Regions from separate parts of the Tuberibacillus sp. Marseille-P3662 genome, predicted to be linked through region 1. Evidence: riboswitches for the same ligand, from Rfam matches in the RefSeq annotation. Region 1 holds a riboswitch; the other holds the start of a gene.

The links. Region 1 has a riboswitch for FMN ahead of B9Y89_RS04440 (ECF transporter S component). Riboswitches for the same ligand answer to the same signal wherever they lie in the genome.
Region 2: it holds a riboswitch for FMN, as region 1 does, so the genes downstream of both, ribD (bifunctional diaminohydroxyphosphoribosylaminopyrimidine deaminase/5-amino-6-(5-phosphoribosylamino)uracil reductase RibD) here and B9Y89_RS04440 (ECF transporter S component) in region 1, are expected to answer to the same signal.

What each region holds. Positions count from the first base shown of each region.
Region 1 is NZ_FXBS01000004.1:161,647-177,473, forward strand. It holds gene menD (2-succinyl-5-enolpyruvyl-6-hydroxy-3-cyclohexene-1-carboxylic-acid synthase) at 1-392, opposite strand, end outside; gene B9Y89_RS04395 (isochorismate synthase) at 397-1,794, opposite strand; gene B9Y89_RS04400 (1,4-dihydroxy-2-naphthoate polyprenyltransferase) at 2,027-2,953, shown strand; gene queC (7-cyano-7-deazaguanine synthase QueC) at 3,024-3,692, shown strand; gene B9Y89_RS04410 (sigma-70 family RNA polymerase sigma factor) at 3,947-4,495, shown strand; gene B9Y89_RS04415 (DUF4179 domain-containing protein) at 4,482-5,756, shown strand; partial or broken gene B9Y89_RS19645 (serine hydrolase domain-containing protein) at 5,852-6,010, opposite strand; gene B9Y89_RS18970 (hypothetical protein) at 6,036-6,200, opposite strand; gene B9Y89_RS04425 (alkaline phosphatase) at 6,502-7,884, shown strand; gene B9Y89_RS04430 (phosphatase PAP2 family protein) at 8,228-8,893, opposite strand; gene B9Y89_RS04435 (alpha/beta fold hydrolase) at 9,125-9,943, opposite strand; FMN riboswitch at 10,115-10,247, shown strand; gene B9Y89_RS04440 (ECF transporter S component) at 10,422-11,036, shown strand; gene B9Y89_RS18715 (YjcZ family sporulation protein) at 11,139-11,231, opposite strand; gene B9Y89_RS04450 (YjcZ family sporulation protein) at 11,493-11,588, opposite strand; gene B9Y89_RS04455 (YjcZ family sporulation protein) at 11,831-11,929, opposite strand; gene B9Y89_RS04460 (acyl-CoA thioesterase) at 12,101-12,613, opposite strand; partial or broken gene B9Y89_RS19650 (peptidoglycan-binding domain-containing protein) at 12,835-13,032, shown strand; partial or broken gene B9Y89_RS19655 (3D domain-containing protein) at 13,285-13,578, shown strand; gene B9Y89_RS04470 (hypothetical protein) at 13,630-13,833, opposite strand; gene B9Y89_RS04475 (D-alanine--D-alanine ligase) at 14,146-15,228, opposite strand; gene rpiA (ribose-5-phosphate isomerase RpiA) at 15,629-15,827, opposite strand, start outside.
Region 2 is NZ_FXBS01000006.1:717,131-732,957, forward strand. It holds gene B9Y89_RS12125 (purine-nucleoside phosphorylase) at 1-362, shown strand, start outside; gene B9Y89_RS12130 (purine-nucleoside phosphorylase) at 364-1,182, shown strand; gene B9Y89_RS12135 (pyrimidine-nucleoside phosphorylase) at 1,212-2,513, shown strand; gene B9Y89_RS12140 (D-alanyl-D-alanine carboxypeptidase family protein) at 2,747-3,934, shown strand; gene spoIIAA (anti-sigma F factor antagonist) at 4,023-4,373, shown strand; gene spoIIAB (anti-sigma F factor) at 4,374-4,817, shown strand; gene sigF (RNA polymerase sporulation sigma factor SigF) at 4,829-5,587, shown strand; gene B9Y89_RS12160 (stage V sporulation protein AA) at 5,712-6,335, shown strand; gene B9Y89_RS12165 (stage V sporulation protein AB) at 6,328-6,747, shown strand; gene spoVAC (stage V sporulation protein AC) at 6,767-7,225, shown strand; gene spoVAD (stage V sporulation protein AD) at 7,241-8,254, shown strand; gene spoVAE (stage V sporulation protein AE) at 8,256-8,606, shown strand; gene B9Y89_RS12185 (stage V sporulation protein SpoVABEA) at 8,612-9,172, shown strand; gene B9Y89_RS12190 (spore germination protein) at 9,165-10,670, shown strand; gene lysA (diaminopimelate decarboxylase) at 10,816-12,144, shown strand; FMN riboswitch at 12,195-12,335, shown strand; gene ribD (bifunctional diaminohydroxyphosphoribosylaminopyrimidine deaminase/5-amino-6-(5-phosphoribosylamino)uracil reductase RibD) at 12,450-13,535, shown strand; gene ribE (riboflavin synthase) at 13,537-14,160, shown strand; gene B9Y89_RS12210 (bifunctional 3,4-dihydroxy-2-butanone-4-phosphate synthase/GTP cyclohydrolase II) at 14,153-15,355, shown strand; gene ribH (6,7-dimethyl-8-ribityllumazine synthase) at 15,368-15,827, shown strand, end outside.

The DNA.
Region 1 (15,827 bases):
ACGTGCTCGCCGTACATTTTAACCTGATCAATCGCTTGCGGTGCTCCGACTTCCCGTAGTTCATGGGGTCTGTCCGCCGTTAAAACAACCAGCGGTACCCGAGAGTAGCGCGCTTCAATCACAGCCGGATAATAATTCGCTGTTGCCGTTCCTGATGAACACAACAAAATAACCGGTTTTTGATAAGCCTTGGCCATTCCAAGAGCAAAAAAACCGGCTGATCTTTCATCAAGATTCATCCATACTTTAATATCAGGATGTTGTTTTAATACGACAGCCAAAGGTGTGGACCGTGAACCCGGACTGACAACAGCATGTCTAAGCCCTGAATCAGCTAATTGCTGGACAAAAGTGGCCGTAAAGGCGGCCAGCGTTTCTGAATGAACAGACATGATATTACACACCTCCCAAAGCTGTTAACATCGGTTTAAATTTAAGACCTGTTTCTTTATATTCACTTTCTGGTTCGGAATCAGCAACAATCCCACAACCTGAGAACAATGTCGCTTGTTTGTCTTTTAATAGTCCTGATCGGATCGCGACGGCAAAATCACCATTGCCAGCGGCATCAAGCCATCCTACTGGTGATCCATACCAACCACGTTCATAGTTTTCAAGTTCTGATATCACAGCCAGTGCCCGATCTCTTGGCGTTCCGCCCAAAGCTGGTGTCGGGTGCAACGACCCAACAAGATTTAAAATTGATCGGTCTTCATTAATCGTTGCCGTAATAGGCGTGTATAAATGTTGAACATGCTTATTTTTATACAAAACAGGCCGGTGAGGTACCTGAACAGATTGACAATCTTTCTCAATGGCACCTTTGATCATATCAACAACAAATTGATGTTCCATGACATTCTTATCATCGTTTAGTAATGCATTGCCCAAACGGTCGTCTTCTTCGTCATCCGTTCCCCTGGCAATGGTTCCGGCTAGACATGTAGTGTCAAGGTCTGAGCCTTGTTTTCTAATCATGCGTTCCGGTGTGGCACCTAGAAAACAATCGCCATCCCTTTCAATCGCAAAAATAAAACAGTCCTTTTGCGTCGCTTCGAGATTTTTAACGACGGCTTCCGCGGTGACCGTCTCATTAAATGTCGCTGTCGCATCTCGAGATAACACAACTTTATCTAGTCCGCCCTCTTCAATTTTATCCGTTGCATGAACAACAGCATGCTTCCATCCTTCAATGTCACTTTCATTCATGTGAATGTCATGAGCGCCGGATTCAATCTCCAGTTCATCATTCAGAAGTTGATTAAGCTCTTCATCCAGTATTTGTTTCTTTGCTTGGACATCATCACTTGGACTGATAGCCACATTAATGGTTAGTGTTGTCGCTTCATACTTCTGAGTTAATAAAAATTGTGGAATGAAAAAAGCGGCTTCTGGAAAGTGACGCCACGTTGTCTGTTCGGCAGAAGCATATTCAGACCAGAAGCTGGATCCCCCTAATAAAACGGGGCCTGTCCCATTAGACACATCCGCTGACGTTTGCTGAGCGTCAGCCAATAAGACTTGATATTGGGAAGCGATCGACTCAAAACGATCATCACCTTTTGCTGTCAATTCAAAGCAGCAGCCGCTTCCGATTATTGTAAGTGCCTCACCTTCAGACCAATACATACGGCGGTTAACATTAATTTCTTTACTATGGGCAAAAAACGCCAAGGGGTTTACGGAATAATGGTCAGTGACATAACTGACCAAAATAGGTTTTTGCAACATCTGTGAACGGTTATGGGCTTCTTCTAGTAACGATTGCAAATCTTTTGACTGAGTTGTTGTCATCACCGTAAATCCTCCTGGTGCCTTAAATACGTTATAGAACTCAAACAAACTAATTTTAGCATACACCCGCTAATTTTAGGGTGTCAATTTAATGAAATGACCATACCAATCTTCTAGAAGTTAAATTCGACTACAGCGAATTGTTTATGCGAACTCTCATTTGACAACCAACGCAAGTTCTCATAAACTTTATATGAATTTATAGGTATTTTATAATATAGGGGCGTTCTATATGAGTGAACCAAACCAATGGGTTATTGAGAAAAATAAGGGGTGGAAAGTATGGTGGCAGTTAATGCGTCCTCACACCCTCACAGCGTCATTCATTCCCGTCATTTTAGGAACAGCTTTGGCTTTGCCCGAATCGGGGTTTGAAATAGGTCTATTTATAGCAATGATGGTTGCTTCATTACTCATACAGGCAGCTACAAATATGTTTAATGAATATTTTGATTTCAAACGCGGATTGGATACTGAAGAATCCATAGGCATCGGCGGGACGATTGTCCGTGACGGTGTATCACCTAAAACGGTCCTGTACTTAGGTTATAGTTTTTGTCTAGTCGCTATATTGATCGGTGTCTATATTTGCATGCAAAGCAGTTGGTGGCTTGCTTTGATCGGCCTTGTATGCATGATGACTGGCTATCTTTATACAGGCGGGCCTTACCCTATTGCTTATACACCGTTTGGAGAATTGATCTCCGGGATTTTCATGGGATCATTTCTTGTCCTCATTTCATTTTATATACAAACCGGCCAGGTCACGACGAGCAGTATTCTCATTTCCATTCCTAGTGCGCTCTTGGTCGGAGGGATCATGCTGGCGAATAACATCCGCGACCTAGAAAGTGATTGTGATAAAGGGCGACAAACACTCGCGATCCTATTAGGACGGCGACAAGCCATTAACTTACTTTCAGGATTATTTGTTTTTTCCTACATATGGATTGTTGCCCTGATTATTACAAGTGCTGAATCCATTTGGATGTTACTTGTATTAGTCAGTGTCCCTAAAGCTTTTCAAGCGGCAAAGTCTTTCAAGCAACAGACGCAAAAACTACAGATGATGTTGGCGATGAAATCCACCGCCCAAACGAATACAATGTTCGGCGGGCTACTATCATTAGGACTGATCATTGATTACATCATCCGCTAGCAACCATGCATCCGAGACTTCGGGTGCATGAACTTTTAGAGGAGGTTTTATTGTGAGTGAAAAAGCAGTCATGATATTGAGCGGCGGATTGGACAGCACGACATGCATGGGACTTGCCCAAGAAGCTGGCTACGATCTTTACCCTATCACCTTCCATTATGGACAAAGACATGACCGAGAAGTGAAACAAGCGGAACGGGTTGCTGAGCATTATCAGGTCCAAGAGCATCGGATTGTTGATATCAGCTTTTTCAGTGACATTGGCGGCAGTGCCTTAACCGACACATCGATACCCGTACCAGAGACGGACGCGTCAGATATTCCGTCAACATATGTACCAGCGCGCAACATGATTTTCTTGTCACTTGCCGCAGCCTATGCTGAAGTCATCGGGGCATCGGCGATTTTTATCGGTGTCAGTGCCGTTGATTACAGCGGCTATCCCGATTGCCGCCCCGAATTTATCAATAGTATGAACGAGACGATCAATTTAGCAACCAAGGCTGGAGTGAGTGATGAAACAATGTCCATCAAAGCTCCTTTGATGGATCTAACAAAGGGTGACACGGTCCAAGAGGGGCTCCGTTTGAATGTGCCTTATTATCTCACCACATCATGTTACAACGGTGCGGACGAGGCTTGTGGGGTTTGCGACAGCTGCCGCTTACGCATCAAAGGATTCAAAGATGCCGGCGCCGTCGACCCTGTGCCTTATGCGGTTGATGTAGATTGGACCTAAATTGAATAGTCAGGATAAAAGATCCTTTAGGGGGGTCTTTTTTTTCGGTATTCTTCAGATGGAAGATACTCACTTTTCGCTCGTTTCTGAGATGAACGCTCACTTTTGGTAGGAATTGCTCACCCACGATATATCGAATATCCAAAACTTGATACTTTTGGATCCATTTTGTTTTAGGGTTAAAAAATTTGATACAAAATGAACTTTTTAACCCTTCCATAACTCATATAAGAGAAAGGGGTGACAACTTGGATGTGACGCAGCTCGTTAGAAAGGCAAAAACAGGCGATAAAGAAGCGCTTCTAACTCTGATTATGGAGCAAGAACAAGATTATTATAAACTCGCCTTCACATATATGGGAAATCGACAGGATGCTTTGGATGCATTGGAAGATATGATTGTCACCTTATATGAAAAGATTCATCAGCTTAAGAAAGCCGAAACCTTTTATAGTTGGAGTAAAACTATTTTAGCCAACCGTTGCAAATCTATGCTGAAAAAGAAGAGAAAAGTGGTCCTAGTGGATGAATGGCATCATGAAGCGGCCGAACATCATTTAAACCTATCTTTAGAGAAAAACAGCCAGCAAATAATCGAGGATCGTCTAGCCATTCAGAATATGTTACGTCATTTAAACCTGCATCAGGAAGAAGCTATCCGATTACGGTATTTTCATGATCTCGATTATCAATCCATCGCTGACTTGACAAAGGTCTCCTTAGGAACGGTGAAATCAAGGATATCTCAAGGGCTGAAAAAATTGAACAAGTTATATGGGGGTGGGAACCATGCCGGAGATTGAGGATCGGTTGAAGCAAGAAAAGGAACATATGACGCAAGAAGACGTACCACATGAATTAGAAAGTCGATTGCGTTCAGCTTTAATGGATCACAAGCCGAAGCGGAAACCACCAAAGTCGTGGACAATTGTAGCCGTCCTGTTAGCTCTTATATTAGTCACCTATAATTATAGTGGCCTGGCTTATTACGGGAAAAAAATCCTCGGCTTTGATAATGTCCTTAATGGCACGCTCCAGACGTTGAACAATCAAGGAATGGGACAAACCATCAACAAAAGCTATACGTTTCAAAACGGCGTTCAATTAACGCTCAACGGCATCATGACGGATGATAATCAAACCGTTCTTTTCTACACATTACGAGATCCAAAAGGTCGCATTGGTGAGAGCCAATTCAGCTTTTCACCCTCTAAACTAACCGGTTTTTTTGAAAATGCTCACGTTGAATCGGGTTACGGAAAAGTGAATGATGCCCACACCCAACTTAAGGGAACTTATCAATTTGCACCCGTCAACGGTTTCGTGCACGAATTGGCGTTACAATTTTCATTAAATAATGAGACAGGTAAAATCGAATTTAACTATGATCCGAACCGGGCTTTGGGAGCGACCATTGAACAAAAAATAGACCAAACCATCAAGATCGATAAAGACACAGTTAAATTGGCATCCATCACAGCGTCACCGACAATGACAGTAATTAAAGGGGCAACCAATGCTGAAAATATTGATCGTGCACAGCGACCCTTCAGCGGTTTTAAAGTGATGGCTAACGGTCAAGTCATTGATAGCAAAGGCGTAGGCACTCATTCGAAGCTAAACGGAACGGCCTTCACACTAAAATTCGATGCCTTGCCGAGAAACGTACAGACATTGCAGTTAAAGTTAGACACCTTCATGGGTTATGATCGACTTAACAAAACCATACCATTCAATTCAATCAAAGGTGGCGATCAATGGCATCTGGCCAGTCAATCGATAACGGTTAAAGGGATAAAAAGAAACGAACAACAAACCCAACTCACCATCAGTAATGCGGCTTCTGTTTCTTTAGATAACGTTTTTGTCGGTAATGAGGAACATAAGGATTCATTAACAGCAACTGAAAATCAGACCCTTAAGAAAACTGACCAAGACATACTAAAAGAACGAACCCTGATTTTTAAAACTGACACCACCCCGGAAAAACTCTTCATCGGCGGTATCCATTATATGAAAAACTACCATAAAACGATTGATATCCCGGTCAAAAAAAGCGAGTGATAAACACTCGCTTTTCCTATGTTATTTTTACATAGGAAAATGCAAATCAATATGGTCCCCATACCCGTTAGAGCAAAAAGTATCTAACAAAAAAACTAAGATATCAGACATTCAAATATTTCTCCAATGATCCCATTCAATTGATGAACCCCTAAATCTGTATTGGTCATAATGACAACACCCGTCTCTAAATAGGGATAAGCTACCATCATACATTGAAAACCAATACCCCAGCCGAGTGAAGATATTTCAATGTTGACCTTCCAGTTACATCTTCAATCAGTTGTTGGATAATACAAAAACCCGCATCGGAATATTGGAAATCGCTCGCTGGTTCATACTTAACTTGAATGGCATTTGGCCATGATTAACTAGACCCATACTTAACCCAGTCACATTATAATGCGCCATGCGTTCATCAATGTTTATGTTCCTTAGCTCCATATGTACCTCCTATGTTTATGTTTTCTTAATATTACATTATCAAAGGAACATACATTCGTATATAGTTTTTTTAATTTTTCTTAGTATAATCCTTACCAATCTTTTTGTTGATTTTATATCCATCACATCTTTCCAACAAAACACACAAGGTGTCGCAAATTTATACCAACTCCTCATGACCCCTCCTTTATATCTACGACAATTTTCTCTCTATTTTTAATATGTTATTAACTTTATATTAATTGTAGATTAATAGATTAGGATTATCATGACGGTGAAACCTTAAAGGGAGGCAATGGTTATGGGAAAAACGAGAAAAATTTTAGGAAGTTTGGGGCTCGCCTCAGCATTAGCGGTGGGAGGCTTCGCAGGGGTTCAAATCCATACCGATTCAGCTGATGCCAGAACGCCACAAGAAAAGCCGCCGCACACACAACCTAAGCAGCTTGGAAAAATTAAGAATGTTATTTTTCTTATTGGTGACGGTATGGGGCCGAGCTATACAACGGCTTATCGTATGTACAAGGATGATCCGAAAACAAAACAAATGGAGACAACCGCTTTTGACCGTTATCTTGTCGGTACGCAAGCCACACATCCCGATGATCCGAATGAGAATATCACAGACTCCGCAGCCGCAGCAACATCGATGGCTGCAGGCATTAAAACCTATAATGGTGCCATCTCGGTGGATAATGATAAAAGCCGGGTCAAGACCATTCTTGAAAGGGCAAAAGAAAAGAGTAAGGCGACCGGGTTAGTCGCGACATCGCAAATCAACCATGCCACGCCAGCGGCTTTTGGGACGCATAACGAAGATCGGAATAACTACAATACGATTGCGGATGACTATTTTGATGATATGATACGCGGTCAACATAAAGTCGACGTTCTCCTTGGTGGTGGGACGAACTATTTTAAACGCGATGACCGTAATCTCGTGCAGGATTTTAAACAAGCAGGTTTTGGTTACGTGACAAATACCAAGCAACTGAAATCCGATCAACATGAACAATTGTTAGGTTTGTTTGCACCTGTCGGCTTACCAAAAATGATCGATCGCACTAACAAAACACCTTCACTTGAAACGATGACCCATGAAGCACTCGAACGCCTACAAAAAGACAAAGACGGATTCTTCTTGATGGTCGAAGGCAGCCAAATCGATTGGGCTGGCCACAGCAATGATATTGTTGGTGCTATGAGCGAGATGGAAGACTTTGAGAAGGCGTTTCAAGCAGCGATTAATTTTGCTAAACAAGACAAGCACACACTCGTCGTTACCACAGCTGACCACTCAACCGGTGGATTAAGCATTGGCCGCGGCGGACCGTATGTCTGGAATCCTAAACCTATAAAGGCTGCCGATCGTACGCCTGAATTCATGGCTGCCGCTATCAAAGACGGCGCCTCTGTTGAAAAAACATTGGATCAATATATCGACTTTGAGTTGAAACAAAAAGAGCTAGAAAGCGTTAAGAAGGCTGCCCAATCTGAGGATCAATCAGCGATCCAAACAGCCATTGCTGAAATATTCAACGTTCGTTCACATACCGGCTGGACAACCGGCGGCCACACAGGTGTCGACGTCCCCGTTTACGCCTATGGTCCCGGAAAAATGATGTTCTCGGGATTTTATGAGAATACGAATATGGCGAAGAGCATAAGGAAAGTTTTGAAATAGCGACAAAGGAAGGTCGTCTTTAAACGCCGTACGTCTGTGGAACGAGCAAACACCGCCTGAATATAGGCCAATATTTCTTAAAAGAATAATCATTTAAAAATGCAAAGCGTTGTTTTTTGTTGTATAATGGACATAGAAGCAGAGATACTGAATAATAATAACAAAGACCGCCCATGCTGTTACATGGAACGGTCATAATAGACCGAACCCCATCAAGAGGGGCTAGGCGTATTAAGAGAAATAATCCCTCAATTAGCCAGCTAAAGCACATGAGGGATTATTTTTTGTTATTTTTATCGGACATGATATACGCAACCAAAAGTCCGAATGAAATCATCAGACCTCAATTGCGCTCTTTTAAAAGTTCCTCATGACGTATGTTTTCGAAAAAAACGCTATGAAGTAACAGCGTAAAACAGAGCCAACTGCCTCCGGCTAAGAAGCCGCCAAGAACATCCATGGGATAATGAACCCCTAAATAAACCCGACTGAGCCCGATTAAAAATATCAATAGTGCAGCAGCAAGCCAAATGAATCTGAAATCATACCCCTTATTTTTTAATCGAGATCTTAACAAATAAGCGAGCAAACCAAAAAAAGCGATGGAATTCATGGCATGTCCGCTCGGAAAACTGTAATAACTAACAGTGACAAGGTGTTCCAAATCAGGCCGTGGTCTGGCAAAAATTAATTTGAGCAGTCTGTTCAGTTGTCGCACCCCCAATAAGTTAAGAACCAATAAACCGGCCATCCCGTAGTTCTTTCTTAATAAAAGGAAAATAACAATGATGCCTGTTAGCGGAAAGGCAACATAGCCTGAACCTATGTAGGTGATGACAACAAAAAGACCATCTCCAATGGTCCCCCAAAAATCATAAAGATACGATTGAATCTCTTTGCCTAAGACTAGCCAGTTGGAATTATGATAGTTGAGTGCCACAATAATAAATAAAACCGCTAATACAAACATCCCGGTAAACAAAAAGTTTCGCTTTTGAATAACTGTCATAATGGGACATCCCTCCTGCTAAACATTCTGAAACGAATGACCATAACGCATCGAAAATTTCCTAATTTTAGGATCAACTTATTATGCAACAATATAACCCATTAACAGAACAACATTTTTAGATTTTTGATCAAACCTGATTACCTTTTCATTTAAACGGTCAAACTTTTTAAATCTACACATATCCAAATGGATAATTGTTAAATGAGCTTTTGCTATCTATACCTAAACCTATCCTTGTCCATCAACCCAAAGGCTGATTCTCTCAGCCGTTTCCTCCGGAGCATCCCGATAAATATCATGGGTGGCATCGACAATGACCTGGACTTCTGCGCCAGGAATAGCCGCCTGTAATCGATTGACTGCCCTTTTTCGCAAACCTTCCATGTCCTCCGGCAGCGTACTCCGGATCAGTAACAGCGGTGACTTTATTTTTCGAAAGACCGTTTCAATCGGATCTTCGTAAATGCCTTTGATCAGTGCTTGACATGTATACGGCGAGGCCGCCAGTCGAATCTCGCCATCTTTTTCGATGACTTGTGACCTTGAGGCAGCCTCAAGCGTTTCCGACCACCTTGGCAATTCAGCCTTTTCCGACTCAATGAATGCCTCCCATGAAGGAAAGCGGACCGAATCATAAAATACCTCCACTTGTTCTAGATCCTTCTGCAAAGATGCATCAGGGCGATCATCATGCTGCAAATAACCGCCGTCTAACAAGACAAGGCCTTTGACCCATTCAGGATATTTACTCGCAAAATAAAGCGCGAGGTGCGCGCCCCATGAATGACCGATCAGATACACCTCAGACTGGCCCAGCTCTTGAACCGTCTCCATAAGTTGTTCAACCATGCATGTCGGTTGATAATCTTGCTCTGCTGGTAAAGCTTCTCGATGTCCATGTCCAGGCAGATCAATGGATACCACATGAAAATCAGCCATTAAGTATTGCGCTAGTTCACCAAAGCTAAGTCCTGTGCTCCCCATTCCGTGAAGGAAAAACAAGGTCGTTTTGTTCCGATTGCCCCATTTATAAATATGTTGTTTCATAAAATCAACTCCATGTTCCTTGGATTATCAAACTATATTCTTCGTCTTGTAACAATATCCTTCTCCATTCTCAGGTTTAACTTTGAACAAACTGCTCCCGCCAAATGATTCAAAACTTTTGCGTTGCAATTTTAATCCCCATCGTATATGATATGAGTATAAATTGAATAGTTAGTCCTTCGGGGCAGGGTGAAATTCCCGACCGGCGGTGATGAGCATGACTCTAAGCCCGCGAGCCGTAACGACGGTAGGATTCAGTGGCAATCTGAAGCCGACAGTACAGTCTGGAAGGGAGAAGGATGATGAAGCCGGTTTATTAATGAGCGGTATAGTTAATGGTGCGTCGATTCATGAGCACAATTTTCCCGATAACGAGAGCCCAAGGATGTTATTTCCTTGGGCTCTTTTTCTGTAAAAGTAAACCGTTCCCGAGTTCATCATCAGATAAACAAATGAGAAACAAACATGGGGTGATCTGATGAGACAAACGTCTACACAACAATTGATTAGTACTGCATTATTAGGTTCTATTGCCTTTATTATTTATTACATCGCTTTCCCACTGCCGCTGTTTCCGCAGTTTTTGACCATTGATTTCAGCGACTTGCCGGCGGTTATCGGCGCCATTATGTACGGTCCCGTTGCCGGTATCACGATTGAGGCCTTGAAAAATATTTTGCATTGGCTAGCCAAAGGCAATGTTACCGGCGTGCCTATCGGTGAGTTTGCTAATTTCTTGGCCGGAAGCATTCTTGTGGTGGTGACATCATTCATATACCGACGGAAGCAAAACAAAACCGGGCTTGTCCTTGGCTTAATAACTGGGACCCTTCTGATGGCCGTGGCTATGGCCGTCGCTAATTATTACTTTATTTTTCCGGGTTATGCAATGTTCCTTGGCGTCACGATTGAGCAAAGCATCAATTTAGCTCATACGGCCAACAGCAGTATTCATAGTCTGATGACCTTGATTGTCTATGGTGTTACACCGTTTAATATCATTAAAGGTCTGTTGCTTGCTCTGATTATGATGCCCGTTTATCTCCGCCTGCAAGACAAAATGAAAAAATGGGGGCATAGGCCCCGGTTTTAACTAATATTTGGCTTACGACCAAGCCTTAATTGCACGCTTCTTTTAAGGGTTATAAAAAGGCTCCCTCAGGCTAATGAACTGAGGGAGCCTTTTTTATATTCATTAGTAGACGTAAGATGTGCCTACAATGATTAATAGAATAAACAATACTACAATCAACGCAAAGCCAGCGCCACCGCCGTATCCATAACTCATATCGGTAATCGCTCCTTTTGGTTGTGGTTTTTGAGATGTCTTGATCTCACATTCATATCCTATGAAGGATTGATTCATTGGTGTGGACGAATGCGGAGTTTTTTATAATTGTCTCATCTTAATTTCTAGCCTTCCAATATATGTATATAATAAACACACTGATACAAAGTGCCTCTTCCTAACAGGCTCGTCCTCTCAAGTTGAGCTTCTAGAACACAAAAAACCCGCCTTTTGAAAAAGACGGGCCTCTTGATCTATCGATTAGTAAACGTAAGATGTGCCTACAATGATTAATAGAATAAACAACACTACAATCAACGCAAAGCCAGCGCCACCGCCGTATCCTGCATTACTCATATCGGCAATCGCTCCTTCTGGTTGTAATTTTTGAGATGTCTTGATCTCATATTCATATCCTATGAAGCATTGACGATTAGGTGTGGACGAATGCGGAGTTTTTTATAATTTTTCTAGATGTTGATGATTTGCGGATAATATTGAAACAACACACCCTCAGTAATCCGCATTCTCTCCGCTCAAATGAAGCTTCCATAACAGCAAACCCGCCTTCCGAAGAAGACGGGTTCATTGGTCCTCAATTAATAAACGTAAGATGTTCCTACAATAATGAGTAGAATAAACAATACTACAATCAACGCAAAGCCTGCGCCGCCGCCGTATCCACCTGCATAACTCATAACGTCAATCGCTCCTTTATCTTGCCTGAGTTTTTGAGATGTCTTTATCTCACATTCATATCCTATGAAGGATTGACGATTCGGTGTGGACGAATGCGGAGTTTGAGAAAAATAATCAAGTTAACAGCGCATGCCAAGGTCTCACATTGATGACTAATATTCTTTCTTACTTTATTCCCACGGCTTTTTCACTGTAAATGTTTCAGCAAACCGTTTACTATCAACTCTCCGAACGCGTCGAGCTTCACGCCGGGTCGGGGCACTTTCGTGAAGCATCACTTCTTCATCCGTCTGCGGAATGACTGACTCAATTTCAGTTGGTTTGCCATCATCAGTTAACGCCACAAAGGTTAAAAACGAGGTTGTACAGAGCACACGTTCACCCGTCATCAAGTCTTCCGTTGTGATTTTCACAAATACTTCCATAGATGTCTTGTGGGTATAGGTAACAAATGATTCTAAGCAAACCGATGACCCTTCTTTAATTGGCTGCAAAAAATCAACGCTGTCTGTTGAAGCGGTCACGACAGGCTTTCTAGCATGCCGCATAGCGGAAATGGCAGCAATATCATCAATGTATGACATTAACTTGCCTCCGAACATCGTACCATGATTATTCGTATCTTGTGGCAATACATGAGCCGACTTAACAGCCCGTGATTGATTAACATATTTTCCTTCCATGTCCTTTCACCTCATCTTATGTAATAACCCCATCTTAAGAGGGATTGGGTCTATAGTACAAAAAATATTTTTGTCAATAGGCTTTCGTAATCAAATTGTAACCTCACTATTATTGCTATGTCATCTCTAAGTACTACAATGGCGTGTATTGTCGACAAACAAAATATCCATCAAGGGGTGAACAATCAATGAAGCGACTTAAGCGACCTGTGATTATCATGATGACTTTCGTTCTGTTCAACCTATTCAGTTTGACACCGTTGGCATTAGCCGCTGAACAAGTCGACACTAACAGCTCTTATTCCAATCTTATATCATTCATCCGCTATAACCAGTTTGATCATAAAACCATGAAGGCCGTTAAAGATTTCCAAGCCGATCATCAACTCAAAACCACTGGCGTAGTCAATAACAAGACCGTTAATGCCTTGGATTTGGACTCAGTTATTAAAGAGCCTTCATTCCAAAAAGGTGATCATGGCATAGGTATTTATTTTATCAAACAAAAATTATTTCATCTAGGTTATTATACCCCTAATGATGAATCCAAAAACTATAGCGACAAACGTGCCAAAAAAATTGTCCACGAATATATGAAATGGCAAAAGACGCAAAAGGAACAAAAGGAACAAAAGGCACAAAAGGCACACGACTCATCAGCGAAGCAAGATAGCAGCCAAACCATTCAAGTGACTGCGACCGCTTATACAGCTAAATGCGATGGATGCAGCGGAGTCACTAAGACCGGTGTCAATCTCATGAAGCATCCAAAACGTAAAGTCATTGCCGTCGATCCTGATATCATTCCGCTCGGTACAAAGGTTTATATCCCGGGATATGGTTATGCCACCGCTGCGGATACTGGTGGTGCCATTGACGGTCATAGGATTGACATTTACTTTCCATCCAAAGACAAGGCCTTTAAATGGGGCGTCAAGCATATTGACATTAAAATACTTTCGTAAACGTTAAGAAAAAGCCTTCCAGATGAATGGAAGGCTTTTTTTAGTATGACATTAATAGGCTCTATTCTGTTTGGCCTCAACATCATCTTCGAAAAAATCATTGGCCATGTGCTCAACTTTGCCACGTCTACGATTATTGACAACGCCCATTGTTGCCATACCAATACCCACACCACATAGCATTGACATCATGTTAAAACGATTTTTCAATGTGTTCACCACCTCATGTTTAGGTTCAAAAATATTTTTCTTCATTTAGAACCATCCCATACTAGGTGGCTATTTCCAATCACGTGAACACCTACTCATGCATGCGACCGGTCATTTCACATACACTAATATATGTAAAGACAGCCTGTTGGCGTTCACAGGCTGTCCTCTTCAGGAGGCATGACATGGCGTAACGACCATAAAACAGCGAGGAGGTATGGGTTCCCGTTGACATAACCACTTTAAATTTTTGATTATGTCGATACTAATATATTCATGACCGCTTTCTCTGTAAAAGACAAAAGTGGAAATTGCGGTATATTGAACGAATATCCTGCGTAGATGGCAGATCGCCAGTCATTCAATAAGATGACGAATATCCTGACGGCTCTGATGTCGCTGTAGGCCATAACGCAATAATCGATTAATTAACTCACCATAAGAGACACCGGTATGATCCCACAATAACGGAAACATGCTATAAGGGGTAAACCCTGGCATAGTATTGATTTCATTAATATAGATCTCGTCATTACGCACAAAAACATCCACTCTCGCTAACCCTTGAGCATTTAGAATATGGAAAGCCCGTTTCGCAAGGTTAACGAGATCTTGATGAACGTTCTCCGATAAATCAGCCGGAATCACCAAGGTACTATTTCCGTCTTCATACTTGGCTTGATAATCATAAAATTGTCCCGAAGTCTGGATTTCGCCAGGAACGGAAACATCTAGTTCATCGTTCCCGATCACCCCGATTTCGATTTCCCGCCCGTCGATTTTTTCCTCAACAATCACTTTCTGATCAAACTGCAGCGCTAACTGGACAGCTGAGATCAGTTCTGCTTCATCAGCACACTCACTAATGCCGATACTGGATCCATAATTCGCCGGCTTCACAAAACAGGGAAACCCCACGTCCCCTTTGACACTTTCAATAAACGCCGCGCTTTTATGCTTCCAAGCATAGGCCGTTGTGTGTACATAATTCGCTTGTTTTAACCCATGGGCTTTAAACAAATCATGCATCAATACTTTATCCATCGCCACCGCTGAACCTGACACGCCGGATCCGACGTAGGCCATATCTAATAACTCCATAAACCCTTGGACGGTGCCATCTTCACCATTAGGACCATGAAGCAGAGGAAAAATAATATCCGGCTTGGATTGAGCTCCATGAATGCCCGCCGGTGTTAACCATTTATTTTGAAAACCACCCTGCTGATTTTCCTCAAGTAGCAACTGACTTTTGTGAGACAATTCACCCTGAACTTCATGCCCTTCAATCCAACGGCCATGGTTGGTAATATGAATCGGTAACACTTGGTATTGTTCTTTATCAATCGCATTGATCACTGAAAAAGCCGTTTGCATCGACACGTCATGCTCTGCTGATTTTCCGCCATATAATATCGCAACCGTAGGTCTCGTAGACATTAGCGATCATTCATTCCTTCCGATTCCATAATTTAGAGCCTTATCCTTAGCCTATGTCAATTCGACTGAGTTCAGACATTGTTTATTGACCGTTTTTCTTAAGGTTTTTCGTATAGGTTGTTGCTTTTTGACCGCAGCCCGAATACACTTCGCTTTCCGCGAGCGAGTGGCAAGCCTCCTCATGCCCACACCCGGGGTCCCCGAAAAGCGATTTTTGCTTTTTGGGGTGGATTGATGTGGGTAGGATCAGCGTTGTCACAGGACGTGACGTTTTTAGCTGATCATCCTTAACGCCCTGTAGGGTCTTGCCTATCTCGCACTTCCCGCAGGCGTCTACGTGTATTCGGGCTGCTCACAGCATTTAATATTTCTTTTATTCGTATCTAAAAGCAAGAATCTTTTATATAACAGCCTTCTTTAAAACAGTCACTTCACCATTATCCGGGATAATGACCTCATCGACCATATTAATAAACAATCCGTTTTCCACGACGCCAGCCAGGTTGTTTAACCATACCGATAGCCGCTCAGGTTCCTGGGTCGTCCCGACATGGCAGTCCAATATGTAATTGTGACTATCCGTTTCAAACCATTCACCA
Region 2 (15,827 bases), on a different contig from region 1:
TGGCAGAGGCCTATGATAAAGATTTGCAGCAGCTAGCAAAAGCGGCTTCGGCGTCAGCTGGCATTGATTTACGTGAAGGCGTTTACATTGCCGTCACGGGTCCGAGTTATGAAACACCCGCAGAAGTCAAGATGATACGCAAGCTTGGGGGCGATGCTGTCGGCATGTCAACCGTTCCAGAAGTCATTGTCGCTAAACATGCCGGTATGAAAGTTCTCGGCTTGTCTTGCATATCAAATATGGCCGCCGGTATTCTTGACCAACCGCTCAGCCATTCAGAGGTGATTGAAACAACGGAACGAGTCAAGACCGATTTTCAAGCACTAATCAAAGCCATTGTTCAACGGATGGGGGACAAATAATATGTCATTACAGGATAAAGTTAGTGAAGCCATTAAAATCGTTCAAGAGCATGCTCATGTCGAACCTCAAGTAGGTCTGATTCTTGGCTCCGGTCTAGGCGATTTAGCTGAAGACATTAAGGATGCCTTGGTCATTCCATATAAAGATATACCGTATTTTCCAGAGTCGACAGTTGCCGGGCATAAAGGCCAACTCGTCATCGGTGAATTAAATGGCAAACAAGTGGTGGCTATGCAAGGCCGGTTTCACTTCTATGAAGGTTACAACATTCAAGACGTGACGTTCCCGGTCCGGGTTATGCAGGGGCTTGGTATTCACCGTTTAATTGTGACGAATGCCTGTGGAGGCATGAATCAATCATTCGAACCAGGTGACTTGATGATTATTAATGACCATCTTAATATGACCGGTGAAAATCCACTCATTGGTAAGAATGATGATACTTTTGGTCCGAGGTTCCCTGATATGAGCGAAGCCTACAGTAAAGATCTTAGAAAGCTTGCGAAATCAATAGCTACTAAAGAAGATATTAAAGTACAAGAGGGTGTTTACGCTGGGATTACTGGACCTTCATTTAATACACCAGCTGAACTGATTATGCTACGTCATCTCGGAGCAGATGCTGTTGGTATGTCAACGGTGCCTGAGGTGATTGTCGCGAATCATATGGGCATGGAGGTCCTTGGTATTTCTTGTGTCACGGATATGGCGATTGGAGAAGCATTGGAACCATTGACGCATGATCAAGTCGTTGCGGTTGCTGATCAGACAAAGCCGACATTCATCCGCTTGGTTCGTTCGACATTAGAAGCAATGTAAACATCTTTATCATGATGAGGTGAAGAGACATGCGAATGGTTGACTTAATTCAAAAGAAGCGCGATGGTAACGCGTTATCTGCAGAAGACATTCAATTTATCGTTCATAATTATACAAACGGGAATATTCCTGATTATCAGATGTCCGCTTTCGCAATGGCCGTTTACTTTCAAGGAATGGAAGACGACGAAATTGCTGATTTAACCTTGGCGATGGCAGGATCCGGTGATTCTATTGACTTGACACCGATTGAAGGGATTAAAGTTGATAAACATTCAACCGGGGGTGTAGGTGATAAAACCAGTTTTATTGTAACACCGCTTGTTGCCGCGGCTGGTGTTCCCGTTGCCAAAATGTCAGGAAGAGGGTTAGGTCATACAGGTGGCACGATTGACAAATTGGAAGCGATTGAAGGTTTTCAAACAGAGCTAACAAGGGATCAATTTATTGACAATGTCAATAAGCATAAACTATCCCTTGTCGGTCAAAGTGGTAACTTAGCTCCAGCTGATAAAAAATTATATGCACTTAGAGATGTCACGGCGACAGTGGATTCGATCCCGCTCATTGCTAGTTCAATTATGAGTAAAAAAATTGCCTCAGGTGCTGATGCGATTGTTCTTGACGTAAAAACAGGTTCTGGCGCTTTTATGAAAACGCTTGAGGCATCCAAAGCGCTTGCAAACGAAATGGTGTCTATTGGCAACAATGTTGGTAGAAACACCATTGCTGTCGTCAGTGACATGAACCAGCCGCTCGGTTATGAAATCGGCAATGCCAACGAGATTAAGGAGGCTGTAGAAGTCTTAAACGGGAGAAATATTGAAGACTTACGCAAACTATCATTGGAATTAGCGGCTCACATGACCGTTTTAGCCGAGGCTTATCCTGATTATAAGACGGCTTATCAGACGCTTCAGAAAAAACTTGATAACGGTGAAGCGTACGAAGCATTTAAAACATTTATAGCCAGTCAAGGCGGCGATGTAGCATCCATTGATGATTTAGATCAGTTGCCACAAACGGAGTATCATGTTGAAGTAAAGGCGGAGCAAAGTGGCTATGTTACCGGAATTGATGCTGAGTCTGTAGGTGTTGCTGCGATGCACCTTGGAGCAGGCCGAGCAACCAAAGATGATGTCATCGATCATGCCGTTGGGATTACGTTGAAACATAAAATCGGTGATTATATCAATAATGGCGATGTTATAGCGGTATTACATAGCAACAGCAACAATCCGACATCTGTCATCGAACAACTGAAACATGCGATTGCTATTTCTAAAGAAGAACAACAGAAACCAGTACTGCTTTATAAAGTCATCGACTAATGCTTTTGTAAAAAAATTACTAATAAGGAATAAAATAAAACATTGCTAAGTAAAACGTTTGACTCTTTGTCAAGCGTTTTTTTATTCGTGCTCAACTAAAAACAGTTATTTTACTTTCCCACTTACTATAAAGTAAATTTTTTCTTTAAAGTTTTATGCAGTTGGGTTTTAGATATGCAAAGATTGGAAAGGATAAAGAAGACATAATGTGTATCTATTGGAGGGATCAAGCGATGAAAAAAATAAAACAACTGACGACAGCTGGATTAGCAACATTAATGATTTTTATTCTAACAATACCTGCATCTTTTGTTCAGGCAAAAGAGAAATCAACGTCTGAGCCTATCGTCGAGAATGTGAAGTCAGCGATTTTATTGGAGCAAGATACTGGTGAAGTTCTGTATCAATCCAATGCACAAAAAGAATTACCGCCGGCCAGTATGACGAAAGTTATGACAATGTTACTGATTTTCCAAGCGCTTGATCGCGGTGATTTATCATTAAAGGATAAAATTAAGGTGAGTGAACACGCAGCATCGATGGGTGGGTCACAAGTCTATCTTGAAACCGGCGAGGTCATGACGGCTAAAGACATGATCAAAGCGATTGCCATTGGATCAGCAAACGATGCTTCGGTGGCGATGGCTGAACACATCGCGGGTTCCGAGAAAATGTTTGTGAAACAGATGAATCAAAAAGCTAAGAAAATGGGGCTAAAGCACACGCATTTTGAAAATCCGACGGGACTTCCTGAAGAAAACCATTACTCAACTGCTAAGGACATGGCCACTATGGCTAAGGCATTATTGCATTATAAAGATGTTTTAGAATATACATCGACATATGAAGATTACCTGCGTGAAGATACGGATGATAAATTTTGGCTAGTTAATACAAATAAGCTTGTGAAAACCGAAGACACGGTAGATGGCTTGAAAACAGGTTTTACGAATGAAGCTAAGTATTGTCTGACCGCGACCGCCAAGAAAAATGATATGCGCGTGATTTCGGTTGTTATGGGGGCGCCGTCGACAAAAGAGCGCAATAAACAAGTTATGAATATGGTGAATTATGCATTCGCGAATTATAAAACGAAACAACTTGTGAAAGCGGGTAAGCATGTCAAGCAAGTGCCAGTGAATAAGAGTGCGCGCGGAAATGTTTCTGTTGTTACCAAGGATCGTGTTGTCTTATTAACGAAAAAAGGGGACAAATTAAACCAAATCAAAAAAGACATTAAAATGAATCAAAATTTGCAAGCACCTATTGATAAAGGCACGGTTGTCGGTCGCTATGTAGTCAAGAGGGATGGAAAGACTGTGTCGGAAACGCCTTTAATTGTTAATGAAAAGGTCGAGGAAGCTTCATGGTGGCAATTATTTAAACGTATGGTCGGAAAAGCAACGAATGGGTCGTGGTAAGTCGAATCACCACTAGTTTTGTCATGATGAAGGATTGACAGATGCAAATAGCGAAAAGACTCATTAGCCCAAAAAGGAGGAGAGGCCAGTGAGTCTACAGATCAATCTGGAAACAAAAAATCAAGTGTTGTGTATCAGACTTTCAGGTGAATTGGATCATCATACGGCTGAACAACTACGTAATCAAGTGAATTTGGCTTTACAAAACCAAAATATAAAACATATGCTTTTGAACTTAGGTGAACTCAGATTTATGGATAGTTCGGGTTTAGGTGTGATTTTAGGTCGATATAAGCAAATTGCCGCGGGTGGCGGTGAAATGGTTGTCTGTTCGATTTCACCTGATGTTCGCCGTTTATTTGAAATGTCAGGGTTGTTTAAGATTGTTAGGTTAGAAGAAGATGAGTCCTTTGCTCTTCAAACTTTGGGGGTGGCTTAGATGAATAAGAATGAAATGACGCTGGAATTTTCCGCACTTAGTGAAAATGAATCATTTGCTCGTGTGACAGTGGCTTCGTTTGTCGCTCAGTTGGATCCAACAATGGATGAATTAACAGAGATCAAAACGGTTGTCTCCGAAGCGGTTACGAATGCGATTATTCACGGTTATCAAAACAACGGTAAAGATAAGGTTTATATTAAAGCAGTATTGGTTGACGGAACGGTTAATATTATGATTCGTGACGAAGGCATTGGAATTGAGAATATTGATGAGGCAAGACAGCCGCTATTTACAACGAAACCAGAACTCGAACGATCGGGAATGGGTTTTACCATCATGGAAAATTTCATGGATCACGTCGACATCATGACAAACGAAAATCAAGGCACAACCGTTCATTTAACGAAACATTTGTCAAAGAATAAAGCGTTGTGCAATTAGGAGACCTGCCTATGAATGTCAATGTCGAAAAGACGTCCAAAGATAAACTGTTGGATAATGATGAAATCAAAAACCTAATTCATAGAAGTCAACAAGGGGAGCAAGAAGCCAGAGACTTAATTGTTGAAAAAAACATGCGGCTCGTATGGTCTGTCGTCCAAAGGTTTCTTAATCGCGGATATGAATCCGATGATTTATTTCAAATCGGCTGTATTGGTTTGCTAAAATCCGTTGATAAATTTGATTTGAGTTATGAAGTGAAATTTTCGACATATGCTGTTCCGATGATTATTGGTGAGATTCAACGTTTCATAAGGGATGATGGAACGGTAAAGGTCAGCCGTTCTTTAAAAGAAACCGGCAATAAAGTTAGGAAAAAAAAGGACGAGCTATCTAAACAGTTAGGACGGAATCCGACTGTTCAAGAATTGGCGGAGGCCCTTGATATATCGGTCGAAGAAGTCGTGATGTCACAAGAAGCCATCCGCTCACCATCTTCCATTCATGAAACAGTATATGAAAATGATGGCGACCCCATCACTCTAATGGACCAAATTTCTGATGATGATGAACATAAGTGGTTTGATAAAATTGCTTTGCGTGATGCCGTGCAGCATTTACAGGAACGCGAACGACTCATTGTTTATTTACGTTATTTTAAAGATCAAACGCAATCGGAAGTTGCCGGACGTTTAGGCATTTCGCAAGTTCAAGTATCACGATTAGAAAAGAAAATATTAGAGGATATTAAAGGCCAGATGGTTGATTAACCATCTGGTTCTTTTTTGTCTTAAAGAAAGTTTTCTTTATGTAATGGGAATTACTGGACCCTTTAATTGTTTCGCATGAATGGAGCCATTTAGAAACATACTAAAGTTCAAAGGGGGTCGTGTGATGTCAGAGGTATCCATTTACGTTCGTATGCGGCAAAAAATAATGGTGAACGTCAACGAAGTGGTAACCATTGGTACATTGGCAAACATTGTTGCCCCTGAGCATATCAAAAAGCGGTTGGTTAGTATGAATATTTATCACATCACGCCAGCCGATAATAAGTTTACGGTTGTTGACGTTATGGATATTATCACAAATATTTATAAACAGTTTCCAGAGGCCGACATTCAAACCGTTGGTCCCACACAGACCATTCTAGAAGTTAAACCAAAAAAGCGAAAAAGTCGACCGCTTCTCTTTTTACTCATTTGGTTAATCTTGTTCATTGGTTCAGGTCTTACGATTATGAACTTCCATGAGGATGTGGCTATGGGAGAGGTTCATCAAAAATTATATTCACTTATTACAGGGGAGCATAAGGGTAAACCACTGATATTGCAAATCCCATATTCATTGGGATTAGGTATCGGGATGATCCTTTTTTTTAACCACATTTTCAAAAAGAAATTTAACGAAGAACCCAGTCCGCTAGAAGTTGAGATGTTTAATTATCAGCAAGATCTTGATCAGTATGTGATTGTTCACGAGTATCAGAAACGGCAAACAGGACAATCAAATGATTGAAGAGGTTGTTCTTATCATCATCGGTTTCTCTGGCGGATTGGCGGTTGGCTGTGGATTTGTAGCTTTTTTAACCGTGCTTGGCATCATTCCGCGTTTAACTCAGTTATCAAAAACGAACCACCTCATTAGGTGGCTTGAATGGGGTGTTGTATTAGGTGCCATCATTGGAACAAGTATCAGTTTATGGAATATTAAGTTAGCGCTACCGTCATTTTTACTGATCCCGATTGGTCTGTTCTCTGGTTTGTTTATCGGTATGCTGGCAGCGGCCCTTACGGAAGTTTTGAATGTGCTGCCTATATTAGCTAAAAGAATTGGTATTAATCAACAAATTTTAATATTACTAATGGCTATTGTTCTAGGGAAAATTTGTGGCTCTTTATTCCATTGGACTTATTTTGTCAACCATTAACAGCCTAAGGAGGAAGCAAATGAGTAAGAAGTTAAATGATCAGAAAAACTATAAACAAAATATAAAACCTTATCAGCCAAAACCTAAATATGTAAAAAATTGTATCAAAGCCTTTATTATAGGAGGATTAATTTGTCTCATAGGTCAACTCATTGAGAATGCTTATTCTGCAATGTTTGATTTCTCGGAGAAGACCGCTGGTGATTATACAGTGGGTACGTTAATTTTGATTTCATCTTTGTTAACGGGATTTGGGGTATACGATCGCATTGGTCAATTTGGAGGAGCTGGTGCATTAATCCCTATAACAGGATTTGCTAATTCGGTGACGAGCTCAGCACTGGAAAGCAAGAGTGAAGGCATTGTTTTAGGCATAGCAATGAATTTATTCAAACTAGCCGGGGCTGTGATTGTCTTTGGTATCCTCTCGGCTGTTGTTTTTGGCTTGTTAAGAGTTTTCATAGGAAATTTAATGTAGGTCAGGGGGCAAATTATGGCTAAAGTTGGAAAACAAACATGGCAATATCAAAATAATATTTACTTACATTCAACTGGGACAACAGTTGGTCCATTGGAAGCAAAAGGTCCATTATCAAGCCATTTTGACCTTTCACATAATGATCTTCATTGCGGAGAGACGAATTGGGAATTAGCCGAACGTCGACTTATGAGGGAGGCAATTGACATATGTTTGAAAAATGGAGAGAAACAGCCAGAAGATGTAGATATGTTCCTTGCTGGTGATTTGCTTAATCAAACCGTCACCTCAAACTTCATTGCAAGTGAGTACCAAATACCTTATTTGGGAATGTTTGGGGCCTGTTCAACATCTATGGAAACTTTAAGTGTGGGTGCATTATTGGTTGATACGGGATATGCTGAGCAATCTCTGTGTGCTGTTAGCAGCCATAATTCAACGGCCGAACGACAATTTCGTAACCCTACAGAGTATGGAGGACCTAAGCCTGACACGGCAACATTTACTGTAACAGGTGCAGGAGCTGCCCTTGTCAATCAAGAATCATCACCTGTTCGTTTGACTTCATCGACTATTGGTCGTGTATTAGATTGGGGCATTGGTGATCCAAATGATATGGGTTCAGCTATGGCCCCGGCAGCAGCTGACACGATCTATAATCATTTACAGGATATGGGTCGTCAACCTGAAGACTATGACATGATCGTTACGGGAGATTTGTCTAGTGTTGGAAGTCCAATCGTCAAACAATTGCTGTGGGAGAAAGGTATGGATGTGAGCAATGTCCATCAAGACTGTGGTTTAATGATTTATCGGCCTGATCAACCTGTTTTTGCCGGCGGCAGTGGGACAGCCTGCTCCGCAGTTGTTTCTTACGGTTATATTGCCAATCAAATTCGACAAGGGACGATCAAGCGAGCTCTTATTGTTGCAACAGGGGCACTCCTTAACCCTATGATTATTCAACAAAAACAAACGATCCCTTGTATAGCACATGGTGTTGTACTTGAATCGGCGGGAGGCGAGTAACATGGAATACCTGTTAGCGTTTGTCATCGGCGGGTTGATTTGTGTTGTCGGACAAATCTTTTTAGATGTATTTAGATTGACGCCTCCATATGTGATTGTCACATTTGTCGTATTAGGGGCAGCATTGGATACATTTGGATTGTATGATAAATTGATTGAATTTGCTGGTGCTGGAGCAACCGTTCCAATCACCAGCTTCGGCCATTCTTTACTCCATGGAGCGATGCAAGGTGCGGAAAATCATGGATATATTGGTGTCGCTATGGGGGCCTTTCAACTAACGTCTACCGGAATAACGTCAGCAATATTATTTGGTTTTCTCATCGCCTTAATTTTCAAACCGAAGGGATGATCACCGTGGTCAAACATGTCATTTTAATAACCGACGGTGACAAATATGCCCGTCAGGCAGTTGAGTTGACTGCCGATAAACTCGGCTGTCGATGTATTTCCCGATCGTCTGGAAATCCGACGCCATTAACCGGGCCGCAGTTGGTGGAATTTATACAAGAAACACCTTATGACCCAATACTAGTCATGTTTGATGATTGTGGTTTTAACGGGGAAGGTCCAGGAGAAAAGGCGCTAGAATTTGTTGCTACTCATGAGGACGTCCAACCACTTGGTGCTATTGCCGTTGCTTCTAATAGCAGCTTTCATGAGTGGTCAAGAGTCGATGTCAGTATAGACCAATTCGGCCATCTCAGTGAATATGGTGTAGACAAAGATGGTGTTCCTGATCTGGAACTGGGTCGTGTTGCCGGTGACACTGTCTACGTTCTCGATCGCCTAAATCTGCCTGTGATTGTTGGCGTTGGAGATATTGGCAAAGTCGGTGGATTTGACCGACCGGAAAAAGGAGCTCCAGTAACTATGGAAGCCGTCAAGTTAGTGATGGAAAGGAGTGGTTATCATTAAACAAGGGGAAAAACATAAAGAACCGATTAAAAAGCGTATTGAAGAGAATAAGGCCTATATGAAGGAACGGCTCAATATTGGCAGTCGCAACTTCGATGTCGGTGTTCGTGAATTTGACATTCTAAGTAACAAAGTTGAATTATATTATTGTACACCATTGACAGACTCCACACTCGTGGTGCAAATGTTTAGAGAAATGCTGCGAATGGTGGATCTGCATCAGTCAAACATAAGCTTGCGAAAAACAATTAAGCAGCATATGACACACCAACAAGTCAAAGAAATACAAACCTTGGATGAAGTTGTTGACAACATGTTATCTGGGTTAATTGTTATACTAATTGACGGCGAAACAGTTGGGTTAGTCATGGATGTCCGTCACTATCCCGGGCGTACCCCTAAAGAACCCGATGTAGAAAAAGTGGTTCGAGGTTCTCGGGATGGTTTTACAGAGAATATTATTGAAAACACAGGGTTAATTCGTCGGAGAATCCGGGATGAACGGTACCGGAGTGACATTATGCAAATTGGGGAGCGCTCAAAAACAGACGTTTGTTTGTGTTATCTTAATGACGTTGCGAATCCAGAATTGGTTAAGACGATCAAAGAAGAACTGAAAAAGATTGAAGTTGATGGTATTCCAATGGCAGATAAAGCTGTTGAAGAATTTCTCATTAACCAAGGCTATAATCCCTATCCGATGGTTCGCTATACTGAGCGTCCTGATGTGGCTTCTGCCCATGTCTTTGAAGGACATGTCTTAATAATTGTTGATACATCACCTAGTGTGATTATTTTGCCAACAACCTTGTTTCATCACGTTCAGCATGCTGAAGAATATCGAGAGACCCCGGCAGTTGGAGTATTTATGCGTTGGGTTCGATTTATTGCGATGCTTATGTCGGTGTTCTTAATGCCTATATGGTTGTTACTGGTTCAACATAATGAGTTATTGCCAGCTTCGATTGATTGGATAGGCCCCCAAAAAGAAGCTTATCATATTCCCTTAGTGTTACAAATTCTGCTCGCCGAAATTGGAATTGAAATCATTCGGATGGCGGCCATACATACACCAACATCGTTGTCAACGGCCCTTGGCTTAATTGCTGCTGTCCTTATTGGACAAATAGCGATTAAGGTTGGTATCTTCGTTTCAGAAGTGATCCTTTATACCTCGGTTTCCGCGATTGGTGCCTTTGCAACGCCGAGTTATGAGTTAGGTGTGGCCAATAAAGTGGTGCGATTTATTCTTATAATAGTCGCCGCTGCGTTTGGTGTCCCCGGATTTGTCATTGTCTCGACTGCTTTAATTATTTATCTTGCCAGGACAAAGAATATCAACACTCCTTATCTCTGGCCACTTATTCCATTTAATCCAATGGCATTCCTTAATATTATGATTAGAACAACCATGCCAATGTCAGAAATTCGACCAAGTATCGTTAGACCACAGAATAGTACAGAGCAACCGTCCAACCAAGGTAAGCGTCAAAATTAAGTTCAATCTTGGGATGTCTATTAATTGATATCCCCATTTTTTATCGTTTGATTATTTCGCTTGTTTACTTCATGGCTTGACTCTGCTATAATTATGTGAAATTTTCAATTTAGCAGTAAAAAACCAGCATAAAGGAGTACGGATTATGCGTGGGACACAGTCAATCAATCATTTAGGCCATTTAACAATCGGTGGTGTCGATACCACATGGTTGGCTCAATCATTCGGCACCCCTCTTTATGTATATGATGTTGCGTTAATGAAACAGAATGTTAACTTAATGAAACAAGCTTTTGAGGAGTTCCCCGTCCAATGGCAAATAGCTTATGCGAGTAAAGCATTTTCATCAGTGGCGATGTACCAACTCGTTGATCAATTAGGTCTAGCGCTGGATGTTGTGTCGGGCGGTGAGCTATATACAGCTATCCAAGCAGGATTAGATCCGAAACACATCCATTTTCATGGCAATAATAAAAGCGAACAGGAGTTGTCATTTGCGCTTGATCAGGGTATCGGTACAATTATTGTTGACAACGATTTTGAGTTAGATATGTTATCAGAATTAACCGTGGCTAGGCAGCAATCCGTTGACGTGTTATTCCGCATAACACCAGGGGTTGAAGCACATACGCATGAATATATCACGACGGGGCAGGAAGATTCGAAATTCGGATTCAATGTCAATGATCAGACGATTGAGAACGCTGTCCGGCTGGCCCAGAGTCATTCATTAATGAATTTAAAAGGACTGCATTGGCATATTGGGTCGCAAATTTTTGAATCGATGGGCTTTGTTACAGCGATAAAAAATATGTTTGGACATATCAAAGCTTGGCGGGATCGTTTAGGTTTTACACCTGAAATTCTCAATGTCGGCGGAGGATTTGGTATACAATATACAAAGGAAGACGATCCAATACCCCTAGATACTCATATTCGTGAAATTGTCCAACAAATACAACAAGCAAGTGAACAACTTAAAATGCCAGTTCCTGAAGTATGGGTGGAACCGGGGCGGGCACTCGTTGGTGAAGCTGGAACAACGCTTTATACAGCAGGTGCCAAGAAGCATGTACCGGGGATCCGAACTTATTTGTCAGTTGACGGTGGTATGACGGATAATTTGCGTCCAGCTCTGTATCAATCAAAGTACGAAGCGATGAATGCATCGAAGGCAGATATTAAGGCAGACCAAACCGTGTCTTTGGCAGGCAAGTGTTGCGAATCCGGCGATATGCTGATTTGGGATGCTTGTTTACCTGAAACATTACCTGGTGATTTAATTGCTGTCTTTTGTACAGGGGCCTATGGCTATTCGATGGCGAACAATTATAACCGATTGCCGCGTCCTGCCGTTGTGTTCGTTGAAAATGGTGATGCCCAGTTGGTGGTTAGACGGGAAACTTATGCTGATCTTGTTCGACATGATCTGGATTATACTTTGTCGCTTTCAGGTGTGGGTAATAAAAGCTAATGATTAGACAAGTTGATGATTGAGCTATTATACTAAATACAGTTGAATAAGGAGACCTTCGGGGCAGGGTGTAATTCCCGACCGGCGGTAGTGAAATGAACGATGTGTTTCTAAGTCCGCGACGCGCAAATGCGCTTGATCTGGTGAGATTCCAGAACCGACAGTGAAAGTCTGGATGGGAGAAGGTTAACAACAACCTAATGGGACTGTCTTTATGTCCTAATTGGGTTGATTGGTATAGTAGATAGTCCCGGAGAAGCTTTGCTTTTTCGGGGCTTTTTAATATGGATTGAGGTGAGAAACATTTGTCTGATGAACACTATATGTCACTGGCTTTAACATTAGCCGAACAGATGCAAGGACAAACGAATCCTAATCCGGTTGTTGGAGCAGTAGTTGTTCGCGCTGGGTCAATTGTCGGATTGGGTGCCCATTTACAAGCAGGCGGCCCACATGCGGAAGTTCATGCCCTAACAATGGCCGGCAAACAAGCTGAAGGTGCCACCATATATGTGACCCTTGAACCTTGTAATCATTATGGGCGAACACCGCCTTGTACGGATCTCATCATTAAATCAGGCATTAAAAGAGCGGTCATCGCCACCATTGACCCTCATTCTAAAGTGAGTGGAAGCGGGATTACGAAACTAAGAAACCATGGCATTGATGTTACTGTCGGGGTCATGGAAAAGGAAGCCCAAGACGCTAATAAAATATTTTTTCACTATATCGGTCAACAACGCCCCTATGTTACCGCAAAGATGGCGCAGAGTATTGATGGCAAAGTCGCTACAAAGACAGGGGCAAGTCAATGGATAACATCGAAACAAGCTCGTGATGATGGCCACTTACTTAGACGAGACCATGACGCAATCTTGGTGGGCATTGGTACGGTTCTTAAGGATGACCCAACCCTGACCAACCGATCGTCTCTAGGGGGCAAACATCCAACGAGAATCATTCTTGACCGCGAGTTACGTATCCCCTTGAATGCAAAGGTTGTGGCAGACAGAAAAGCGGATACTTGGATTTTTACAACCGAATATGCTGATCAAGACAAATGGGCGTCCTTATCGAATGATGAACATATCAAAGTCATTGATACAAAGGCAGGTACGATCGATGAGGTTTTAGAGACGCTGGCATCTGCTGAGATCACATCACTCTTAGTTGAAGGAGGCCCGACAATTATGGGACAGTTCTTACAAGGAGGGCATGTTCAGGAGCTAATTGTGTATACCGCACCGAAAATCATTGGTGGACAAGCTGCTTATACATCGGTGGCAGGAGAAGGCATTGACTTATTGGACAACGTCCAAACATTCAATCATATTCATACAGAATCCATAGGAACAGACACTAAAATGATTTATAGACAAGAAGGGATCTAAGATGTTTACAGGTATTGTCGAAGAAATGGGCATTATAAAAAAGGTGGAACAAAGCGGAAATGCGATTGATATGAGTATTAAGGCAGAAGCAGTCATGACTGATCTCCAGTTAGGTGATAGTGTTGCTGTTAATGGTGTATGTGTGACTGTTAAGGCGTTGCTGGATGATGGTTTTTCCGTCGATTTGATGCCGGAAACTGTGCAAACGACCTCTCTCAGAGACTCGAGCCCAGGATCACGAGTGAATTTGGAACGGGCATTAGCCGCTCAGGATCGATTCGGAGGCCATTTTGTTACCGGTCATGTCGATGGAACAGGAATGATAAGCAAAATAACCCCCGTTGACAATGCGGTGTATATGGATTTGCGCATTCCGTCCGAATTAAGTGATGAGCTCGTAAGTAAAGGATCCATTACGGTTGATGGTGTGAGTTTAACCGTGTTTGGGGTTACGAATGATGAAGTGACAATTTCACTGATCCCGCATACGCAAGAAAATACTATTTTTGCCGACAAAACCGTCGATGATACGGTCAATATTGAAACAGATATATTGGGGAAATATATCAAAAAGGCAACTCAGCCCTATACTTCGTTTTCTAGAGGAGATGAAGCAGATGTTTAATCACGTCGAAGCGGCGATCGATGATCTTAAAAAAGGGCAAGTCGTCATCGTATGTGACGATGAAGATCGAGAAAATGAAGGGGACTTTGTGGCCATTTCTGAATTAGCGACACCAGAGACGATTAATTTTATGATTCGACATGGACGAGGTTTAGTTTGCGCACCATTATCGGAACAAAAAGCAGCGGACTTGGAACTTACTCCCATGGTGGGTCATAATTCAGATCCTCAAGGAACAGCATTTACTGTTAGTGTCGATGCGACCGACTCAACGACGGGCATTTCCGCAAGTGAACGGGCAACGACGGTGAATCAATTAGCGAAAAAAGATGCCAAACCTGCTGATTTTCATAAACCGGGCCATATCTTTCCGTTAATAGCTAAACCGGGCGGTGTGTTAAGACGCGCAGGACATACGGAAGCAGCCGTTGATTTAGCCAGACTTTCGGGCCACGAACCAGCTGGTGTCATCTGTGAAATTATTAACGAAGATGGTACCATGGCACGAGTCCCTGACTTAAAGGTGATAGCCGATCAATATGACATCAAAATGATGACGATTCAAGATTTAATTGCTTATCGACGCGAAAAAGAAAAATTGGTTAACCGGGAGGTGAGTGTACAGTTACCGACTGATTTCGGTCAGTTTAGTGCTGTTGGCTATACGAACCAACTGGATGAAAAGGAGCATGTGGCTTTAATTAAAGGAGATATACAACCAGATGAACCTGTCTTGGTTCGAGTTCACTCCGAATGTCTTACAGGGGATGTTTTTGGTTCTCATCGTTGTGATTGCGGTCCGCAACTCCATGCTGCTCTTAATCAAATTGAAGCAGAGGGTAAGGGGGTTCTTTTGTACATGAGACAAGAAGGCCGAGGAATTGGTCTCATGAACAAGTTGAAAGCATATAAGTTGCAGGAACAAGGCTATGATACGGTTGAAGCCAATGAAGCTTTAGGATTTCAAGCTGATTTGCGGGATTATGGTATCGGTGCTCAGATATTGCGGGATTTAGGGATCCAACAAATGCGGTTATTAACCAATAATCCCCGTAAAATAACCGGTATCAAAGGCTATGGTTTAAAAGTGGTCGATCGGGTTCCCTTGCAAATACCACCAAGAGCTGAGAATCAGCGATATATGCAAACGAAATCAGAGAAATTAGGACATTTGTTACATTCTGATAAATTATAGGAGGAGAAGGATATGACCCAAGTGTTTGAAGGAGAACTCCAAGGAAAAGGGCTAAAGATTGGCATTGTAGTCGCTCGATTTAATGATTTCATTACAGAAAAGCTTCTGAATGGTTCGCAGGCAGGGTTACAACAGCTAGGTGTTGAGTCAGAGGCTATTGAAGTCATTTGGGTACCAGGCGCATTTGAAATCCCGTTTGCCGCTAAGAGGTTAGCGCAATCCAAACGCTATGATGCTGTTATCACTGTTGGCTGTGTCATCAGGGGGGCAACACCTCACTTCGATTACGTTTGTCGTGAAACAGCTTCGGGCATTTCACGAGCGGCTTCAGAAACAGGCATTCCGGTAATTTTTGGCGTTGTTACCACCGATACCATTGAACAAGCGATTGAAAGAGCTGGTACAAAAGCAGGAAATAAAGGGTATGACGCTGCTTTTTCAGCTGTTGAAATGGCAAATTTGAATCAAAAAC